One region of the Streptomyces sp. YIM 121038 genome, then DNA from elsewhere that is predicted to be linked to it. Evidence: riboswitches for the same ligand, from Rfam matches in the RefSeq annotation. Region 1 holds a riboswitch; each other region holds the start of a gene.
What was found. A riboswitch is a leader RNA that binds a small molecule or an ion and turns the genes downstream of it on or off. The one in region 1 is predicted to bind cobalamin.
Positions count from the first base shown of each region.

Region 1 (5,060 bases):
CCGGGGCCCCGCGCTCGGCCGCGCGGGTGGCCCCGCCGTCGACGAGGACCGGTACATGGAGTTCTGGAACCTCGTCTTCATGCAGTACGAGCGCGGCGAGGGCACCGGCAAGACCGGCTACCCCGTCCTCGGCGAACTCCCGCGCCGCGCCATCGACACCGGCATGGGCCTGGAGCGCATGGCCACCCTGCTCCAGGGCGTGGACAACCTCTACGAGATCGACGAGACCCGCCCCGTCCTCGACCGCGCCGCCGAGCTCACCGGGGTCCGCTACGGCGCCGACGCCACCGACGACGTCCGCCTGCGCGTCGTCGCCGACCACGTCCGCACCGCCCTGATGCTGCTCGCCGACGGCACCGCGCCCGGCAACGAGGGCCGCGGCTACGTGCTGCGCCGCATCCTGCGCCGCGCCGTGCGCTCCCTGCGCCAGCTCGGGTACGGCGACCCGGCCCTCGCCGACCTCCTCGCCGTCGCCCGCGACCGGATGGCACCGAGCCACCCCGAGGTCGCCGACTCCTTCGCGCGCGTCGCCGACCAGGCCCAGGGCGAGGAGGACGCCTTCCGCGCCACCCTCAAGCAGGGCACCACCGTCCTGGACACCGCGGTCACCCGGGTCAAGGCCGACGGCGGGCGCCAACTGCCCGGCGCCCAGGCCTTCCTGCTGCACGACACCTACGGCTTCCCCATCGACCTCACCCTGGAGATGGCCGCGGAGCAGGGCGTCGAGGTCGACCGCGACGGCTTCACGGCGCTCATGAGCGAGCAGCGCGAGCGGGCCCGCGCCGACGCCCGCGCCCGCAAGTCCGGCTCCGCCCCCGACACCTCGGCCCTGCGCGCCGCCCTCGACGCGCACGGGCCCACCGACTGGCGCGCCTGGGACACCCTGGCGACGGACTCCCGCGTCCTCGCGCTGCTGGGCCCCGCGGGCCCCGTACCGGTCGCCCGGGACGGCGAGATCGTCACCGCCGTCCTCGACCGCACCCCGTTCTACGCCGAGTCCGGTGGCCAGGACAGCGACGCCGGACGGCTCACCGGGGCCTCACTGGAGGCCGAGGTGCTCGACGTGCAGCGGCCGCTGCCCGGCCTGGTGGCCCATCAGATCCGCGTCATGGCGGGGGAGGTGGCCGTCGGCGACGCCGTGCACGCGGCCGTCGACCCCGAGTGGCGCCTCGGTGCGCGCCAGGCCCACTCGGGCACCCACGTGCTGCACGCCGCCCTGCGCGAGGTCCTCGGCCCGACCGCCCTGCAGTCCGGCTCCTCCAACCGCCCGGGCCAGCTGCGCCTGGACTTCCCCTGGCGCGGCGGCCTCTCCGCCACCGTCCGCAGCGAGGTCGAGGAGGCCGCCAACCGCGCGCTCCGCCGCGACCTGCCCGTCGGCGTGCGCTGGATGACGCTGCCCGAGGCCAAGGAGCTCGGCGCGCTCGCCCTGTTCGACGAGACGTACGGCGAGCAGGTCCGGGTGGTCGAGATCGGCGGCGCCTGGTCGCGCGAGCTGTGCGGCGGCACCCACGTCGAGCACGCCGCGCAGATCGGCGTCATCGCGCTGACCGCCGAGTCGTCGGTGGGCGCGGGCCTGCGGCGCCTGGAGGCCGCGGTCGGCATCGAGGGCTTCGGCTACCTCGCGCGCGAGCGCGACCTCGTCGCCGAGATCGCCGAGCAGCTCCAGGCGCCGCGCGCCGAACTCCCCGACCGCGTCGCCGCGTTGCTCGGCCGGCTCAAGGCCGCCGACCGGGAGAACGAGCGCCTGCGGCAGGCGGCCCGTGCCGCGCGCGCCGCCGAACTCGCCGGGCGGGCCGTCGAGGTGGCGGGCGCGTACGTGGCCACCGCGACGGCGGAGGGTGACGCGGGCGCCGCGCGGGCCCTGGCCCTCGAAGTGCGCGGACGGCTGCGCCCCGAGCGGCCGGGCGTGGCCGCCGTGACCCTCTCCGGCGACAAGCCGGTGCTCGCCGTCGCGGTGAACGAGGCGGCGCGGGCGGCGGGCCTGTCCGCGTCCGCCCTGGTCAAGCGGCTGCTCGGCGGTCGCGGTGGCGGCTCCGACGAGGTGGCGCAGGGCGGTGGGACGGACCGGGGCGCGCTCGCGGCCGCGGTGGCCGGACTCCCCGGCGTCGTGCGCGAGGAGCTCGGCGCCTGAGCGCGGCGCGACCAGCCGCGGCGGCCGTCGTTCGTCCGAGGCCCGTGGTGGCTGGTCGCGCAGGTCCCCGCGCCCCTTCGGGGGCGTGAGGGGTGCGGTAGGGGTGGGCCTCCATGGACTTACTAGGACGTCCAAGTATATCGTCGTGACCAAGGCCCGCGGTGCAGGGAAGCCGGTGTGAATCCGGCACGGTCCCGCCACTGTGACCGGGGAGCGCGTCCCCATGAAGGACCAACGCCACTGACGGAGAAGTCCGCCGGGAAGGCGAGGAGGCGCGTGCTGATCCGGGAGTCAGGATACCGGCCGCGGGGTGTTCCGTGTTGTCCACGAGGATGGAGCAGACACGCATGGCCCCGGTGCGCACCCGCGACCCTGGAGATCCGGACCTGCGAGCGGTGATCCCCGCTGCCTGAAGGCTGTTCGGCGTGCCCTGTGGCGGTACGCGGCCCAGCCCTGCCATCCCCGGACCGCACCTGACGAGAGAAGCAGGTCCCCCATGGTCCGTGAACTGACCCATTTCATCGGCGGCGAGCACACCCCGGGAACATCGGGAACGCACGCCGACGTGTACGACCCCAACACCGGTGCCGTCCAGGCACGCGTACCGCTCGCGCACCGCGCCGACACCGAGGCGGCGATCGCGAACGCCGCGAAGGCGCAGCCCGCCTGGGGCGAGTGGAACCCGCAGCGCCGCGCCCGCGTCCTGCTGCGGTTCCTCCAGCTCGTCGAGGACGAACGCGACGCCCTCGCACGCCTGTTGTCGTCCGAGCACGGCAAGACCGTCGCCGACGCGCACGGCGACCTCCAGCGCGGCCTGGAGGTCGTGGAGTTCGCCGCGGGCATCCCGCACCTGCTCAAGGGCGAGTTCACCGACAACGCCGGGACCGGCATCGACGTGCACTCGCTGCGCCGCCCCCTCGGCGTCGTCGCCGGGATCACGCCCTTCAACTTCCCCGCGATGATCCCGCTCTGGAAGGCCGCGCCCGCGCTCGCCTGCGGCAACGCCTTCGTCCTCAAGCCGTCCGAGCGCGCCCCGTCCGTCCCGCTGCGCCTGGCCGAGCTGTTCCTCGAAGCGGGCCTGCCGCCGGGCGTCCTGAACGTCGTCAACGGCGGCAAGGAGTCCGTCGACACGCTCCTGGAGGACCCGCGCGTCAAAGCGCTCGGCTTCGTCGGCTCCACGCCGATCGCCGCGCACGTGTACGCCACCGCCGCCGCGCACGGCAAGCGCGCCCAGTGCTTCGGCGGCGCCAAGAACCACATGATCGTGATGCCGGACGCCGACCTCGACAGGGCCGTCGACGCGCTCGTCGGCGCGGGCTACGGCTCCGCGGGCGAGCGCTGCATGGCGATCTCCGTGGCCGTCCCGGTCGGCGAGGCCACCGCCGACGCCCTGGTGGCCCGCCTCAAGGAGCGCGTCGGGGCCCTGCGCGTCGGCCGTTCCGACGACCCCGAGGCCGACTTCGGCCCCCTGGTCGCCCGTGACGCCGTCGAGCGCGTGCGCTCCTACGTCGACCTCGGCGTCCAGGAGGGCGCCGAACTCGTCGTCGACGGCCGTGACTTCACCCTGCCCGGCCACGAGGGCGGCTTCTTCGCGGGCGCCTCGCTCTTCGACCGCGTCACCCCGGACATGCGGATCTACCAGGAGGAGATCTTCGGCCCCGTCCTGTCCGTCGTCCGGGCCGCCGACTACGAAGAGGCGCTGCGGCTGCCCACCGAGCACCCCTACGGCAACGGCGTCGCGCTCTTCACCCGCGACGGCGACACCGCCCGCGACTTCACCCGGCGCGTGGACACCGGCATGGTCGGCGTCAACGTCCCCATCCCGGTCCCCGTCGCCTACCACACCTTCGGCGGCTGGAAGCGCTCCGGATTCGGCGACCTCAACCAGCACGGCCCCGACGCCATCCGCTTCTACACCCGCACCAAGACCGTCACCTCGCGCTGGCCCTCCGGGGCGAAGGAAGGCGCGAGCTTCACGATCCCGACGATGGCGTGAGCGCCCCGATGACCGCCACGACCACCACCCTGCTCGGCGAGGACCAGCTCGCCCTCGTCGAGACCACCCTCGACTTCGCCGAGGAACATCTCGCCCCGCACGCCCTCGCCTGGGACCAGGACAAGCACTTCCCGGTCGACGTGCTGCGCAAGGCCGCGGACCTCGGGCTCGGCGGCGTCTACGTCGACGAGGCCGCGGGCGGCTCCGGCCTGACCCGCTCCGACGGCGTCCTCGTCTTCGAGGCCCTCGCCTCCGGCTGCCCCTCCGTCGCGGGCTATCTGTCCATCCACAACATGGTCGCCTGGATGATCGACCACTACGGCGACCGCGCCCAGCGCGCCCGCTGGCTGGGGCCGCTCACCTCCATGGACCGGCTCGGCAGCTACTGCCTCACCGAGCCGGGGGCCGGTTCGGACGCCGCCGCGCTGAGCACCCGCGCCGAGCGCGACGGCGACGCGTACGTCCTCACCGGCGTCAAGCAGTTCATCTCCGGCGCGGGCGCCGCGCACGTGTACGTGGTGATGGCCCGCACCGGCGGCGGCGGACCCGACGGCGTGTCCGCGTTCGTCGTCGAACGCGACGACCCCGGCCTGTCCTTCGGCGCGAACGAGAAGAAGATGGGCTGGAACGCGCAGCCCACCCGGCAGGTCCTCCTCGACGGCGTGCGCGTCCCCGCCGACCGGCTGCTCGGCGGCGAGGGCAACGGCTTCCGCATCGCCATGAACGCCCTGAACGGCGGCCGCCTCGGCATCGCCGCCTGCTCCCTCGGCGGCGCCCGCAGCGCCCTCGACCGCAGCCTCGTCCACCTCGCGGACCGGGAGGCGTTCGGCGCCCCGCTGCTCGACGCCCAGGCGCTGCGCTTCGAGCTCGCCGACATGGCGACCGAGCTGGCGGCGGCCCGCGCCCTGGTCCGGCAGGCCGCGCAGGCCCTCG
Region 1 is NZ_CP030771.1:8,882,254-8,887,313, forward strand. It holds gene alaS (alanine--tRNA ligase) at 1-2,131, shown strand, start outside; cobalamin riboswitch at 2,267-2,454, shown strand; gene C9F11_RS36990 (CoA-acylating methylmalonate-semialdehyde dehydrogenase) at 2,628-4,127, shown strand; gene C9F11_RS36995 (acyl-CoA dehydrogenase family protein) at 4,136-5,060, shown strand, end outside.

Region 2 (5,060 bases), 2.6 Mb from region 1:
ACGGCGGTGCGGACGGTGGCGTCCAGGCGCTCCCAGTCGATGTCCCCGTCGGCCACGAAGGCCCCGAGGTTCACCGAGCCGAGGTTGCACACGGCCGTCTCGCCGTCGTCCGTGACCTCCAGGATCTCCGTGCACAGATTCGAGGAGTGCACGGTGTGGCCGGGCTCGGCGGTCTGGTTGGCGGTGCGGTTGGAGGCGTCCTTGAAGGTCATCCAGCCGTTGCCGGTCTGCGCGAGGGTGCGCATCATGCGGCCGTACAGATCGCGGGCGGGCATGGTCTTCTGCGCCAGGCCCTTGGCCTCGGCCGCGCGGTAGGCCGTGTCGAACTCCTCGCCCCACAGGTCGACGAGCTCGGGCACGTCGGCGGGGGAGAACAGCGACCACTCCTGGTCGGCGGCGACCCGGCGCATGAACTCGTCCGGGATCCAGTGCGCCAGGTTCAGGTTGTGGGTGCGCCGGGCGTCCTCGCCGGTGTTGTCCCGCAGCTCCAGGAACTCCTCGATGTCGGAGTGCCAGGTCTCCAGGTAGACGGCGGCGGCGCCCTTGCGGCGGCCGCCCTGGTTCACGGCGGCGACGGAGGCGTCGAGCGTCTTCAGGAACGGCACGATGCCGTTGGAGTGGCCGTTCGTGCCGCGGATCAGCGAACCGCGCGAGCGGATGCGGGAGTACGACAGGCCGATGCCGCCCGCGTGCTTCGACAGGCGCGCCACCTGGTGGTAGCGGTCGTAGATCGAGTCCAGCTCGTCGAGCGGGGAGTCGAGCAGGTAGCAGCTCGACATCTGCGGGTGGCGGGTGCCGGAGTTGAAGAGCGTCGGCGACGACGGCAGGTAGTCGAGGCGGCTCATCAGGCCGTACAGCGCGGCGACCTCGTCGAGGGCGCGCACGGAGTCGTCCTCGGCGAGACCGGTGGCCACGCGCAGCATGAAGTGCTGCGGCGTCTCGATGACCTTGCGGGTGATCGGGTGGCGCAGCAGGTAGCGGCTGTGCAGCGTGCGCAGGCCGAAGTAGCCGAAGCGGCGGTCGGCGCCGTCGGCCAGCGCGGCCTCCACGAGGGCGTCCAGACGGGTGCCGTGCAGGGCCGCGAAGTCGGCGGTGCGGTCGGCGATCAGGCCCTCGCGGTGGCCGACCGCGACGGACTCGGAGAACGACGTGACGCCCTGCGAGGCGGCCTCCTCGCGGATGCCGACGCTCAGGAGCCGGGCGGCGAGCCGGGAGTACGCGGGGTCCTCGGAGATGAGCCCGGCGGCCGCCTCGGTGGCGAGCTCCCGCAACTCCGCCTCGTCGGCCTTCGCCGAGCGGCCGCGCAGCGCGGCCGCGGCGACGCGTCCGGGGTCGGCGTCGGGAAGGTCGGCGGTGAGGTCGGTCAGGGTGCGCAGCAGGGCGGCGCCGGGCCCGTCGGTGGACGGGGCGGACTGCTCGGCGTGCTGCTGACCGGCTTCGGCCTGCGCTGACGCGGGCTCGGCGGGCGCGATGGTCACGTGGTGCTCTCCCTCGCTCGGCTCTGGGCATCGAGGCAGGCGGAGGCACACGGGCGCGACCGCGCGAGGCGGTACGTACGCCGCGTCCACCAGCCCATGTCCACGAGGCCCGGACGTCTGCACCCGGACCGGGCGGCACGGGTGCGCTGTCGGCAGGTCCTCGGACTTTGTGGGTACGCAAATGCGCACACGTACACCGTTGCGGGACAGTTCCGGACTTCCACCGGATTCCCCTGCGGCGACAGCGAGGACGAGCATACATCTTGTGCCGGGTTTCGGTGGCGCCCCTAGATGTTGTGTCGGAGGTGACCGTTCCCTCACGGGGTGTGGTCGCTCGGGAGCAGGTCGGAGCGTCAACTCGCCAGGGAGAAAGGCCGGACCGGGGGACGGATACCGGGTCCGGAGCGGGGCGCGGAGGGGTTGGGGCGGGGCCCGGCGCGGGGCGTGGAGGGCTGCGGCGGGGCGTGGAGGCCTGGGCCGGGGCCCGGCGCGGCCGGGGGTGCCGGTCGGTCAGCCGCCCGCGCCCGGGGGGTCCTGCGGGGCGCCGTCGCCGTTCGGCGGCAGGTCGCCGCGCTCCGCGGGGCGGCCCGTGTCGCCGCCGTCCGTGGGCAGGCCCTCGGGGTCGGCCGTCTCGGGCAGGGTCGCGTCGAGTTCGCGGTCGTCGGCGCGGTGGGCGGTCTCGGCGGCGGCGCGCAGCACCGCGCGGCTCACCGCGCCGCGGTCGGCGGCGAGCTGGATGCGCAGCCCGTTCTCCGAGCGGACGTACTCGTGCCGGGAGCCCGTGCGGCGGTACCAGCCCTTGCCGTCCTTCTCGCAGCGCGTGGCGGCGGGCGGGACCGTGCGGCAGTTCCCGTCGGTGACGGTGCCCCGGTCGACGGAGAGCGTGAGCTGCGCGCCGCCCTCGTCCCGTACGTAGGTGGACTGGAAGCCGTAGTCGCCGATCACGCCCACCGACTGCCGGGCCAGCTCGAAGCCGTCGGCCTCCGTCACGTAGACGTGCTCCACGACGGTCTGCGCCGCCTCGGCGCGGGCCTTCAGCTCGGCGCGGTCCGGCGGCGCCGCGCTGTCGAGGCTGTCCGAACCGCAGCCGGTGAGGGCGAGGGGGGCGAGGAGCAGGGCCGGGAGGAGGCGGCGGGAACGTCTCATGCGCACATCCTTTCGCATGCGTCCGCCGCCGTGCCCCGCCCGGCCCTGTCGGTCCGTGCCGCCTCGGCTCAGTGGCCCGCCCCCACCTTGGGCAGCTCGACGGCCACGCCCTTGTCACCGGCGTCCGCCGTGTAGTCCTCGGGGGAGGTCTCGTCGACGCCCTCGGGGGCCTTGAACGCCTTCAGGACGAAGGTGAGGACGACCGTCACGACCACGTTCAGGACGAACGCCGTCAGGCCGATGTAGCCGATCTCACCGATGCCGGGGATCTCCTTGGAGGACCCGCCGAAGTGCGCCTGCGTCGGCGAGGCGACGCCGTAGGCGGCCACCGTGCCGTAGATCATGCCGGCCGCCCACCCGGCGAGCAGCGCCCACCGGTGGAACCACCGCGTGAACAGGCCGCCGACGAGCGCGGGCATGGTCTGCAGGATCCAGATGCCGCCCAGGAGCTGGAAGTTGATGGCGACGGTCTTGTCCATGGTGAGCACGAAGGCGAGGGCGCCCACCTTCACCAGGAGCGAGACCAGCTTGGAGACCTTGGTCTCCTGCTCGGGCGTCGCGTCCGGCTTGAGGAAGTCCTTGTAGATGTTGCGCGTGAAGAGGTTCGCGGCCGCGATGGACATGATGGCGGCGGGCACGAGCGCGCCGATGCCGATGGCCGCGAAGGCCACGCCGGTGAACCAGTCGGGGAACATGTCCTCGAACAGCTGCGGAATCGCCAGCTGCCCGTTGTCGACCTTCACCCCGGCCGCGATCGCCATGAACCCGAGCAGCGCGAGCAGGCCCAGCATCAGCGAGTACAGCGGCAGGATGGTGGTGTTGCGGCGGATCACGTCCCGGCTGCGCGAGGACAGCGTCGCGGTGATCGAGTGCGGGTACATGAAGAGCGCGAGCGCCGAGCCGAGCGCCAGGGTCGCGTACGTCCAGGTCCCCGCGTCGCCGGGCACGAGCGCGCCGACGGGCTTGCCGGTCGCCTCGTTGGTCGCCGAGAACTTCTCGCTCGCCGCGTGGAAGACGTCGTCGAACCCGCCGAGTTTGATCGGGATGTAGATGATGGCCACCACGATCACGATGTAGATCAGGGTGTCCTTCACGAACGCGATCAGCGCCGGGGCCCTCAGGCCCGAGGAGTAGGTGTACGCGGCGAGCACGCCGAAGGCGATGAGCAGCGGCAGGTCCTTGACGAACCAGTTGGTGTCGTCGCCGCCGCCGACGCCCATCACGTCCAGGACGGCCTGGATGCCGACGAGTTGGAGCGCGATGTAGGGCATCGTCGCGAGGATGCCGGTGACGGCCACCGCGAGCGAGAGGCCCTTGGAGCCGAAGCGCCCGCGCACGAAGTCGGACGTGGTCACATAGCCGTGCTTGTGCGAGACCGACCAGAGCCGGGGCAGGAAGGTGAAGATCAGCGGATAGACGAGGATGGTGTACGGCACCGCGAAGAACCCGGCGGCGCCCGCCGCGTAGATCGCCGCGGGCACGGCCACGAAGGTGTACGCCGTGTAGAGGTCGCCGCCGAGCAGGAACCACGTCACCCAGGTGCCGAACGACCGGCCGCCGAGACCCCATTCGTCGAGGCTGTCGCTCTCGGCCCGGCGCCAGCGGGCGGCGAGGAAGCCCATGACGGTGACCGCGAGGAAGAAGAAGATGAAGACGGCGAGCGCGACGCCGTTCACGCCGTCGTTCATGACCGCGCACCCCCCTGGCCGCGGGCGGCCTTGCGGGCGCGCATGTCGCGCTGCCACAGCTGATAGGCGATCATCGTGAGCGCGGTCGAGATCAGCACCCACAGCATCTGGTACCAGTAGAAGAACGGGATGCCGATGAAGGCCGGGTCGGCCTTCGCGTAGGAGCTCACCCAGAGCATGGCCACGAAGGGCGCCGCGAGACAGAGGGCGACGACCACACGGACCGGTGTGACCACCGGCTGTCTCACTTCAGGCGCAACCGGCACTTCAGGCACATCTGGCATACCGCGGCTCCGTTCGCTCACTTATCCCGTGTTTAACGTGCGGGAAATCTAAGCGACGGTCTTGGCCTACGGAACCCCTGTCCGTATAACGGACGGGCCACAGAGGGGTCTTCAGCGCCCTCAGCAGCAGCGGAAGCCCTGCCGCGGGTCCGACTCCTGGCGGTCCGTCCGCATACGCTCGAACGCCCTCCGGGTCGGCACGGCCGCGGCCGGATGCTCCTTGCGCACGTGCGCCACGTACCGCTCGTACGCGGACTCGTCCGTCAACTCCCGTACGTACCAGCGGACGGCGCGCAGCGCGCGGCGCAGCGGGCCGGTCACGAGGGGCCCGCCTGCGCGCGTTCGTAGGCCACCAGCTCCGCCTTCTCCTCCTTCGTGGCGACGAGCCCGGCGGGCGCGACGGTCCTCGACTCCACGAACGGCGCCTCGCTCAGGCGCGAGGACAGCGGGTCGCGGACGTGCCG
Region 2 is NZ_CP030771.1:6,303,727-6,308,786, forward strand. It holds gene C9F11_RS27150 (ribonucleoside-diphosphate reductase subunit alpha) at 1-1,478, opposite strand, end outside; cobalamin riboswitch at 1,612-1,753, opposite strand; gene C9F11_RS27155 (hypothetical protein) at 1,989-2,624, opposite strand; gene C9F11_RS27160 (sodium:solute symporter family protein) at 2,693-4,312, opposite strand; gene C9F11_RS27165 (DUF3311 domain-containing protein) at 4,309-4,578, opposite strand; gene C9F11_RS27170 (YbdD/YjiX family protein) at 4,717-4,917, opposite strand; gene C9F11_RS27175 (carbon starvation CstA family protein) at 4,914-5,060, opposite strand, start outside.
Region 2: linked by a shared signal. The riboswitch ahead of C9F11_RS27150 (ribonucleoside-diphosphate reductase subunit alpha) and the one ahead of C9F11_RS36990 (CoA-acylating methylmalonate-semialdehyde dehydrogenase) in region 1 are both predicted to bind cobalamin.

Region 3 (5,060 bases), 5.9 Mb from region 1:
CGGCCGTCAGGATGACGAAGGAGGTGAGGGAGGAGAAGAGCTGCATGGCCGCGACGCCGGACAGGACCACGCGGTCCGTGGTGGCGCCCAGGGCCTGGCTGAGGAGCAGCACGAAGCCGAACGCGCACAGGGCCCCGGCGAAGGCCCCGCCGGAGACCGACACCGCTCCCCCGCCGACCCCGAGGACCACCACCGCCACCGCGCCCGTGGACGCCCCGGAGGACACCCCGAGGACGAAGGGGTCGGCGAGCGGATTGCGCAGGAGCGACTGGAGGACCGCGCCGCACACGGCGAGGCCCGCCCCGCAGACGCCCGCGAGCAGGGTGCGCGGCATGCGCAGGTTCCACACGATGCCGTCGCGCAGCGGGGTGAGCCGGGCCTCGCCCCAGCCGAGGTGGGCGGCCACCGCCGCCCAGACGTCCGGTACGGAGATGTCGGCCGGGCCGATGGTGACGGCGACGGCCACCGAGAGCGGGAGCGCCACCAGGCCCGCCGCCCACAGCAGGGCCGTGCGCCAGGCGCCGGACCGGAGGCGCGGGCCGCCGCGGGCCCGCTCGCGTGCGGCCGTGCTCACCGCGCCAGGCCGAACGCGCGCAGCCCCGCCGCGACTTGCTCGATGCCGTCGACCGTGCGGATCGTCGGGTTGAGGGCCTGGCCGCTGAGCAGCACGTACCGCTTCTTCTTCACGGCCGTGAGGTTCTTGGTGACGGGGTTGGACTCCAGGAACCTGATCTTCTGGCGGGCGCTCTCGGCCGACTGGGCCTTGCGGGTGAGGTCGCCGATGACGAGGACGTCCGGGTCGCGGTCGGCCACGGTCTCCCAGTTGATCTGGGGCCACTCGGCGCGCGTGTCGGCGAAGACGTTGCGGACGCCGAGGGCGCGGGTGATGACGCCGGGCGCGCCGCAGCAGCCCGCGATGTAGGGCGCCTTGGAGTCGGAGAACCAGTACAGGACGGACGCGTCGGACGCCTTGAGCGTCCGCTTCGCCCTGGTCACGCGGGACTTGAGGTCCGCGACGAGGCGCTCGCCGCGCGCCTGGACGTGGAAGACCCGGGCCAGGTCGCGGATCTCGCCGTAGACGGTGTCCATGGTGAGCGTCTTGGTGCGGGTGCCGTCGCCGTCGCCGCCGTTGTCCTTGCCCGCGCAGTCGGTGGGCGAGACGTAGACGGGGACGCCGAGCTCGGTGAACTTGGCGCGGTCGGCGACGCCGCCCTTGCCGACGGTGTAGAGGAACGACGCGCTGACGAAGTCCGGCTCCTTGGAGAGGACCTTCTCCAGGGACGGGTAGCGGTCGGCGAGGCGCTCGACCTTCGCGTTCTGCTTCTTCAGGCGGGGCAGGACCGGGTCGGTCCAGGTGCCGGTGCCGGCCATGCGGTCGGCGAGGCCGAGGGAGAGCAGGATCTCCGTGGAGCCCTGGTCGAGGGAGACCGCCCGCTTCGGCGGGGCCGTGACCTCGGCCTTCTGGCCGCAGGAGGTGACCGTCACCGGGTAGCCCGCGGCCTTGGCACCGGCGTCCTGCCGCTGCGCGGAGCCGCCGCCGCAGGCGGTGAGCAGGAGCAGGCCGCCCGCCGCGAGCAGCGCGGTCAGACGCGGCCCGGGGGCGGTGCGGGCACCGGGGGCGGCGCTGCGGGGACGGGCGGCCGCGCGGCGTGCGCGAGGGGCAAGAGGGGGCACAGGACTTCCCGGGTCTCATGGCTCATGCGCGGAGCCTGGTCTGCGAAACCCCGCCGCCCGGCGCGCGGTCGGCGGTGCCAGCAGGTCTTCGGACTCGGGTTCGTCCGGGCGGGGCCGCCTTCCCGGATGTCCGTGACATCCAGTGGCCGCTGGTCCCGCCCGTCCCCCTCACCGCTGCGCGTCAGTTCCGGATTCCCACCGGATTCCCTGGCCCGGGTACGGGCGCGACTGGCGTGCGCAAGCTATCACCCCGCCGCGGGCCGGGAGGACGTCACCCCTGCTCGGGGCGTGGTTCGCCGCGGTAGGTGCCGAAGGACCACTTGTTGCCCTCCGGGTCCGCGACAGCGAACTCGCGGCTGCCGTACGGCTGGTCCTCTATCTCGCGGATGACCTTCACGCCCGCCTCCTTGAGGCGGCGGTGGAGGGCGTCGACGTGATCCGTGACGACGTACGCGCCGAACGTCCCCGGCTTGAGGCACCACTCGGCCGACCGCGGGTCGTAGGAGCCGAGCATGACGCCGCCGCCCTCGGGCCAGTCGAGCTGGGCGTGGGCGACGCGGCCGCCGTCCTCGTACACGGCGGTGCGCAGGAAGCCGACGGTGGTGACGAGGAAGTCGATGAGGGCGGGGGCGTCGTGGGCCTGGAAGGTGGGCCAGACGTCGGGGGCGCGGAGGTTCGGGGTGGTCCGAGTGCTCTGTACCGCTTCGTTGGTGTTCATGTCCCTCAGTCTTCGCCGTCGCGGTGCCCCCCGGCTTGGATATTCCGGCACTCCTCGGCCAGCCAGGCGCTCGGGCTCGCGCCCGTGTACTGGCGGAAGTCGCGCACCAGGTGGGAGTGGTCGTAGTAGCCGCAGTCGGCGGCGACGCGGGCGAGGTCGGCGGGCGCGCCCGCGACGACCGCGCGCACGACCCGCGCCTTCGCGTGCTGGAAGCGCATCAGGCGGGCGGCCTGCTTGGGCGGCACGCCGGTCTCGGCGCGGAACAGGGCCGTCAGGCGGCGTTCGCTGAGCGCGACGTGCGCGGCCAGGCCCCGCAGGGTGCCCGCGCCCCGGTGCCGGGCGAGCCAGGCCCAGGCCTCGGCGACCTCGGGGCGCACCGGGGCGAGGCGCCCGGCGTCGGCGGCGCGGCGCGCCAAGTAGGCGTTGAGGCAGGCGAACCGCTCGTCCCAGCCGTCGGCCTCGCACAGCCGCTCGCGGACGTCGGCGGCGATCCGGCCGAGGACGTCCGTGCCGTCGGTGACGAGCCGTCCCGTCAGCTCGGCGGCCGGGAGGCCGAGGAGCGAGCGGGCCGCGAGCGGGTGCACGGCGAGCTGGATGCCCGCCTGGTGCTCGGGCTGCACGACGTACGCCGGGCTCTGGTGCAGCCCGCCCACGACGATGTCGGTGCGCACGGCGTCGGGCCCGGTGGCCTGCTCGGCGGTGGAGCCGGTGACGACGGGCCCGTCGAGCGAGAAGATCAGCGTCAGATACGGCGACGGCAGGCCGCGGTGCAGGCCCGGCGCCTCGCCGCTCGTGCGGTAGCCCACGGCGGACACGACCTTGCCGCCCTGCTCCGGCGGGAGCGGGGGGCGGACGAACTCGCGGCGGGCGGTGTCCATGCGTCCATTGTGACCACGCGCGGGGCGCCGGGCACGGCTTCGCGGGCGCCGGGCACGGCCTCGCGGGCGCCGGGCACGGCCTCGCGGGCGCCGCCGCGCCTACCCGCTCCGCCGCGTCCCACGCCCGCCACGCACCGTGACATCGATCATGGGAATCGGCTGCGCGCGCTCGTAGCATGGCCCGCCGCTCCGCACCGGGCGGCGCGTCACCTCCGAGGATCCGAGGAACGGACACCATGGCTGTACGAGCACGAAGCAGGACCAAGCGGGCGGCCCTCGGACTCGCGGGGGCGCTCGCCGCGGCGGTGTTCGCGGGCGGTGTGCTGTGGCCGGGCGCGGACGCGGCCACGGCGAGCCCGTCGGCCGCGCCCGTCCGGCTCGCGCACTGGCCGAAGCCGGTGGCCGCCGAGCTCGGCGAGGTCATCGCCGAGAACGCGCACAACGGCGCGTACGCCGTCTTCGACGCGGACAACACGACGTACCGCAACGACCTGGAGGAGGCGCTGCTTCCGTTCCTGGAGATGAAGGGCGTCCTGACCCGGAAGTCGATGGCCCCGTCCCTGAAGGTCATCCCGTTCAAGGACACGGCCACGCACCAGGAGAGCCTCTACAGCTACTACACCCGCCTCTGCGAGGTCGACGACCAGGTCTGCTACCCGTGGGCCGCGCAGATCTTCGCCGGCTTCACGCTGAAGCGGCTCAAGGGGTACGTCGACGAACTGCTCGCGTACGACAGGCCGATCCCGGCGACGTACTACGAGAACGGGAAGGTGACGCGGACCGAGGTCCACCGCCCCGAGTTCTCCCCCGGCATGCGCGAGCTGTACACGTCCCTGCGCGCGCACGGGATCGAGGTGTACGTGGTGAGCGCCGCGAGCGAGGACCTGGTGCGGATGGTGCTCGCCGACCCGAAGTACGGGTACGGGGTGAAGCCGCGCAACGTCATCGGCGTCGGCCTCCAGCTCAAGGACCCGCGGACCGGCCGCGTCACCAGCTCCCGCAAGGAGATCGCCGAGGGCCGCTTCGGGCCGGAGGACCGGGCGCGGCTCGCCCGCTACGAGCTGACGCCGAACCTGTGGGCGCCGCTGACCTGGTACCAGGGCAAGCCCGCGGCGATCTCCACGTACATCGACGAGTGGAAGAAGCCCGTCCTCGTGGCCGGGGACACGCCGTCGAGCGACGGGCCGATGCTCTTCCACTCGGCGGACGTGCGGCACGGGGGCGTACGCGTGTGGGTCAACCGCAAGGACGGCTACATGGAGCAGCTGGACGAGATGAAGCGGAAGAACGCGGCGCGGCAAAGGGAGTTGGGGCAGCCCGTGACCGCGGACAAGCGGTGGCTGACGGTGACGCCGGAGCAGCTCGGCTAGGCACCGCTCCCGTCCAGGCGGCGGAACGCCGTCTCGACGGCCGGGCGGTCCGCGCCGTCCGCGAGGAGGGCGTGGAGCAGCAGGCGGGCCTTGGGCGCGTCGAGGGCGCCCGCGGAGATCAGGCCGCGGGACAGCAGGTCGGCCTCGGAGCCGGGGCCGCGGTAGGTCTCGCTGAGGAGCGGGCCCGCGCCGGTGCGCGAGGCGAGGACGACGGGCATCCGGGCGGCGCGGGCCGCGAGCGGTTCGACCAGCCACTGGGGTGCGTGTCCGGCGCCGAAGGCCGCCACGACCAGGCCGTCGAAGCGGTCGTCCACCGCCTCCAGGAGCTCGCCGCCGTCGCCCAGGGAGAGGGTCAGCAGGGCCACGCGGGCGGCGTTCCCCAGCCGCAGCGGGCGCTCCACGGTGGGCTCCTGGGGGCGC
Region 3 is NZ_CP030771.1:2,971,299-2,976,358, forward strand. It holds gene C9F11_RS12445 (iron chelate uptake ABC transporter family permease subunit) at 1-505, opposite strand, end outside; gene C9F11_RS12450 (ABC transporter substrate-binding protein) at 571-1,587, opposite strand; cobalamin riboswitch at 1,736-1,922, opposite strand; gene C9F11_RS12455 (VOC family protein) at 1,946-2,392, opposite strand; gene C9F11_RS12460 (helix-turn-helix domain-containing protein) at 2,398-3,270, opposite strand; gene C9F11_RS12465 (HAD family hydrolase) at 3,507-4,640, shown strand; gene C9F11_RS12470 (asparaginase) at 4,637-5,060, opposite strand, start outside.
Region 3: linked by a shared signal. The riboswitch ahead of C9F11_RS12450 (ABC transporter substrate-binding protein) and the one ahead of C9F11_RS36990 (CoA-acylating methylmalonate-semialdehyde dehydrogenase) in region 1 are both predicted to bind cobalamin.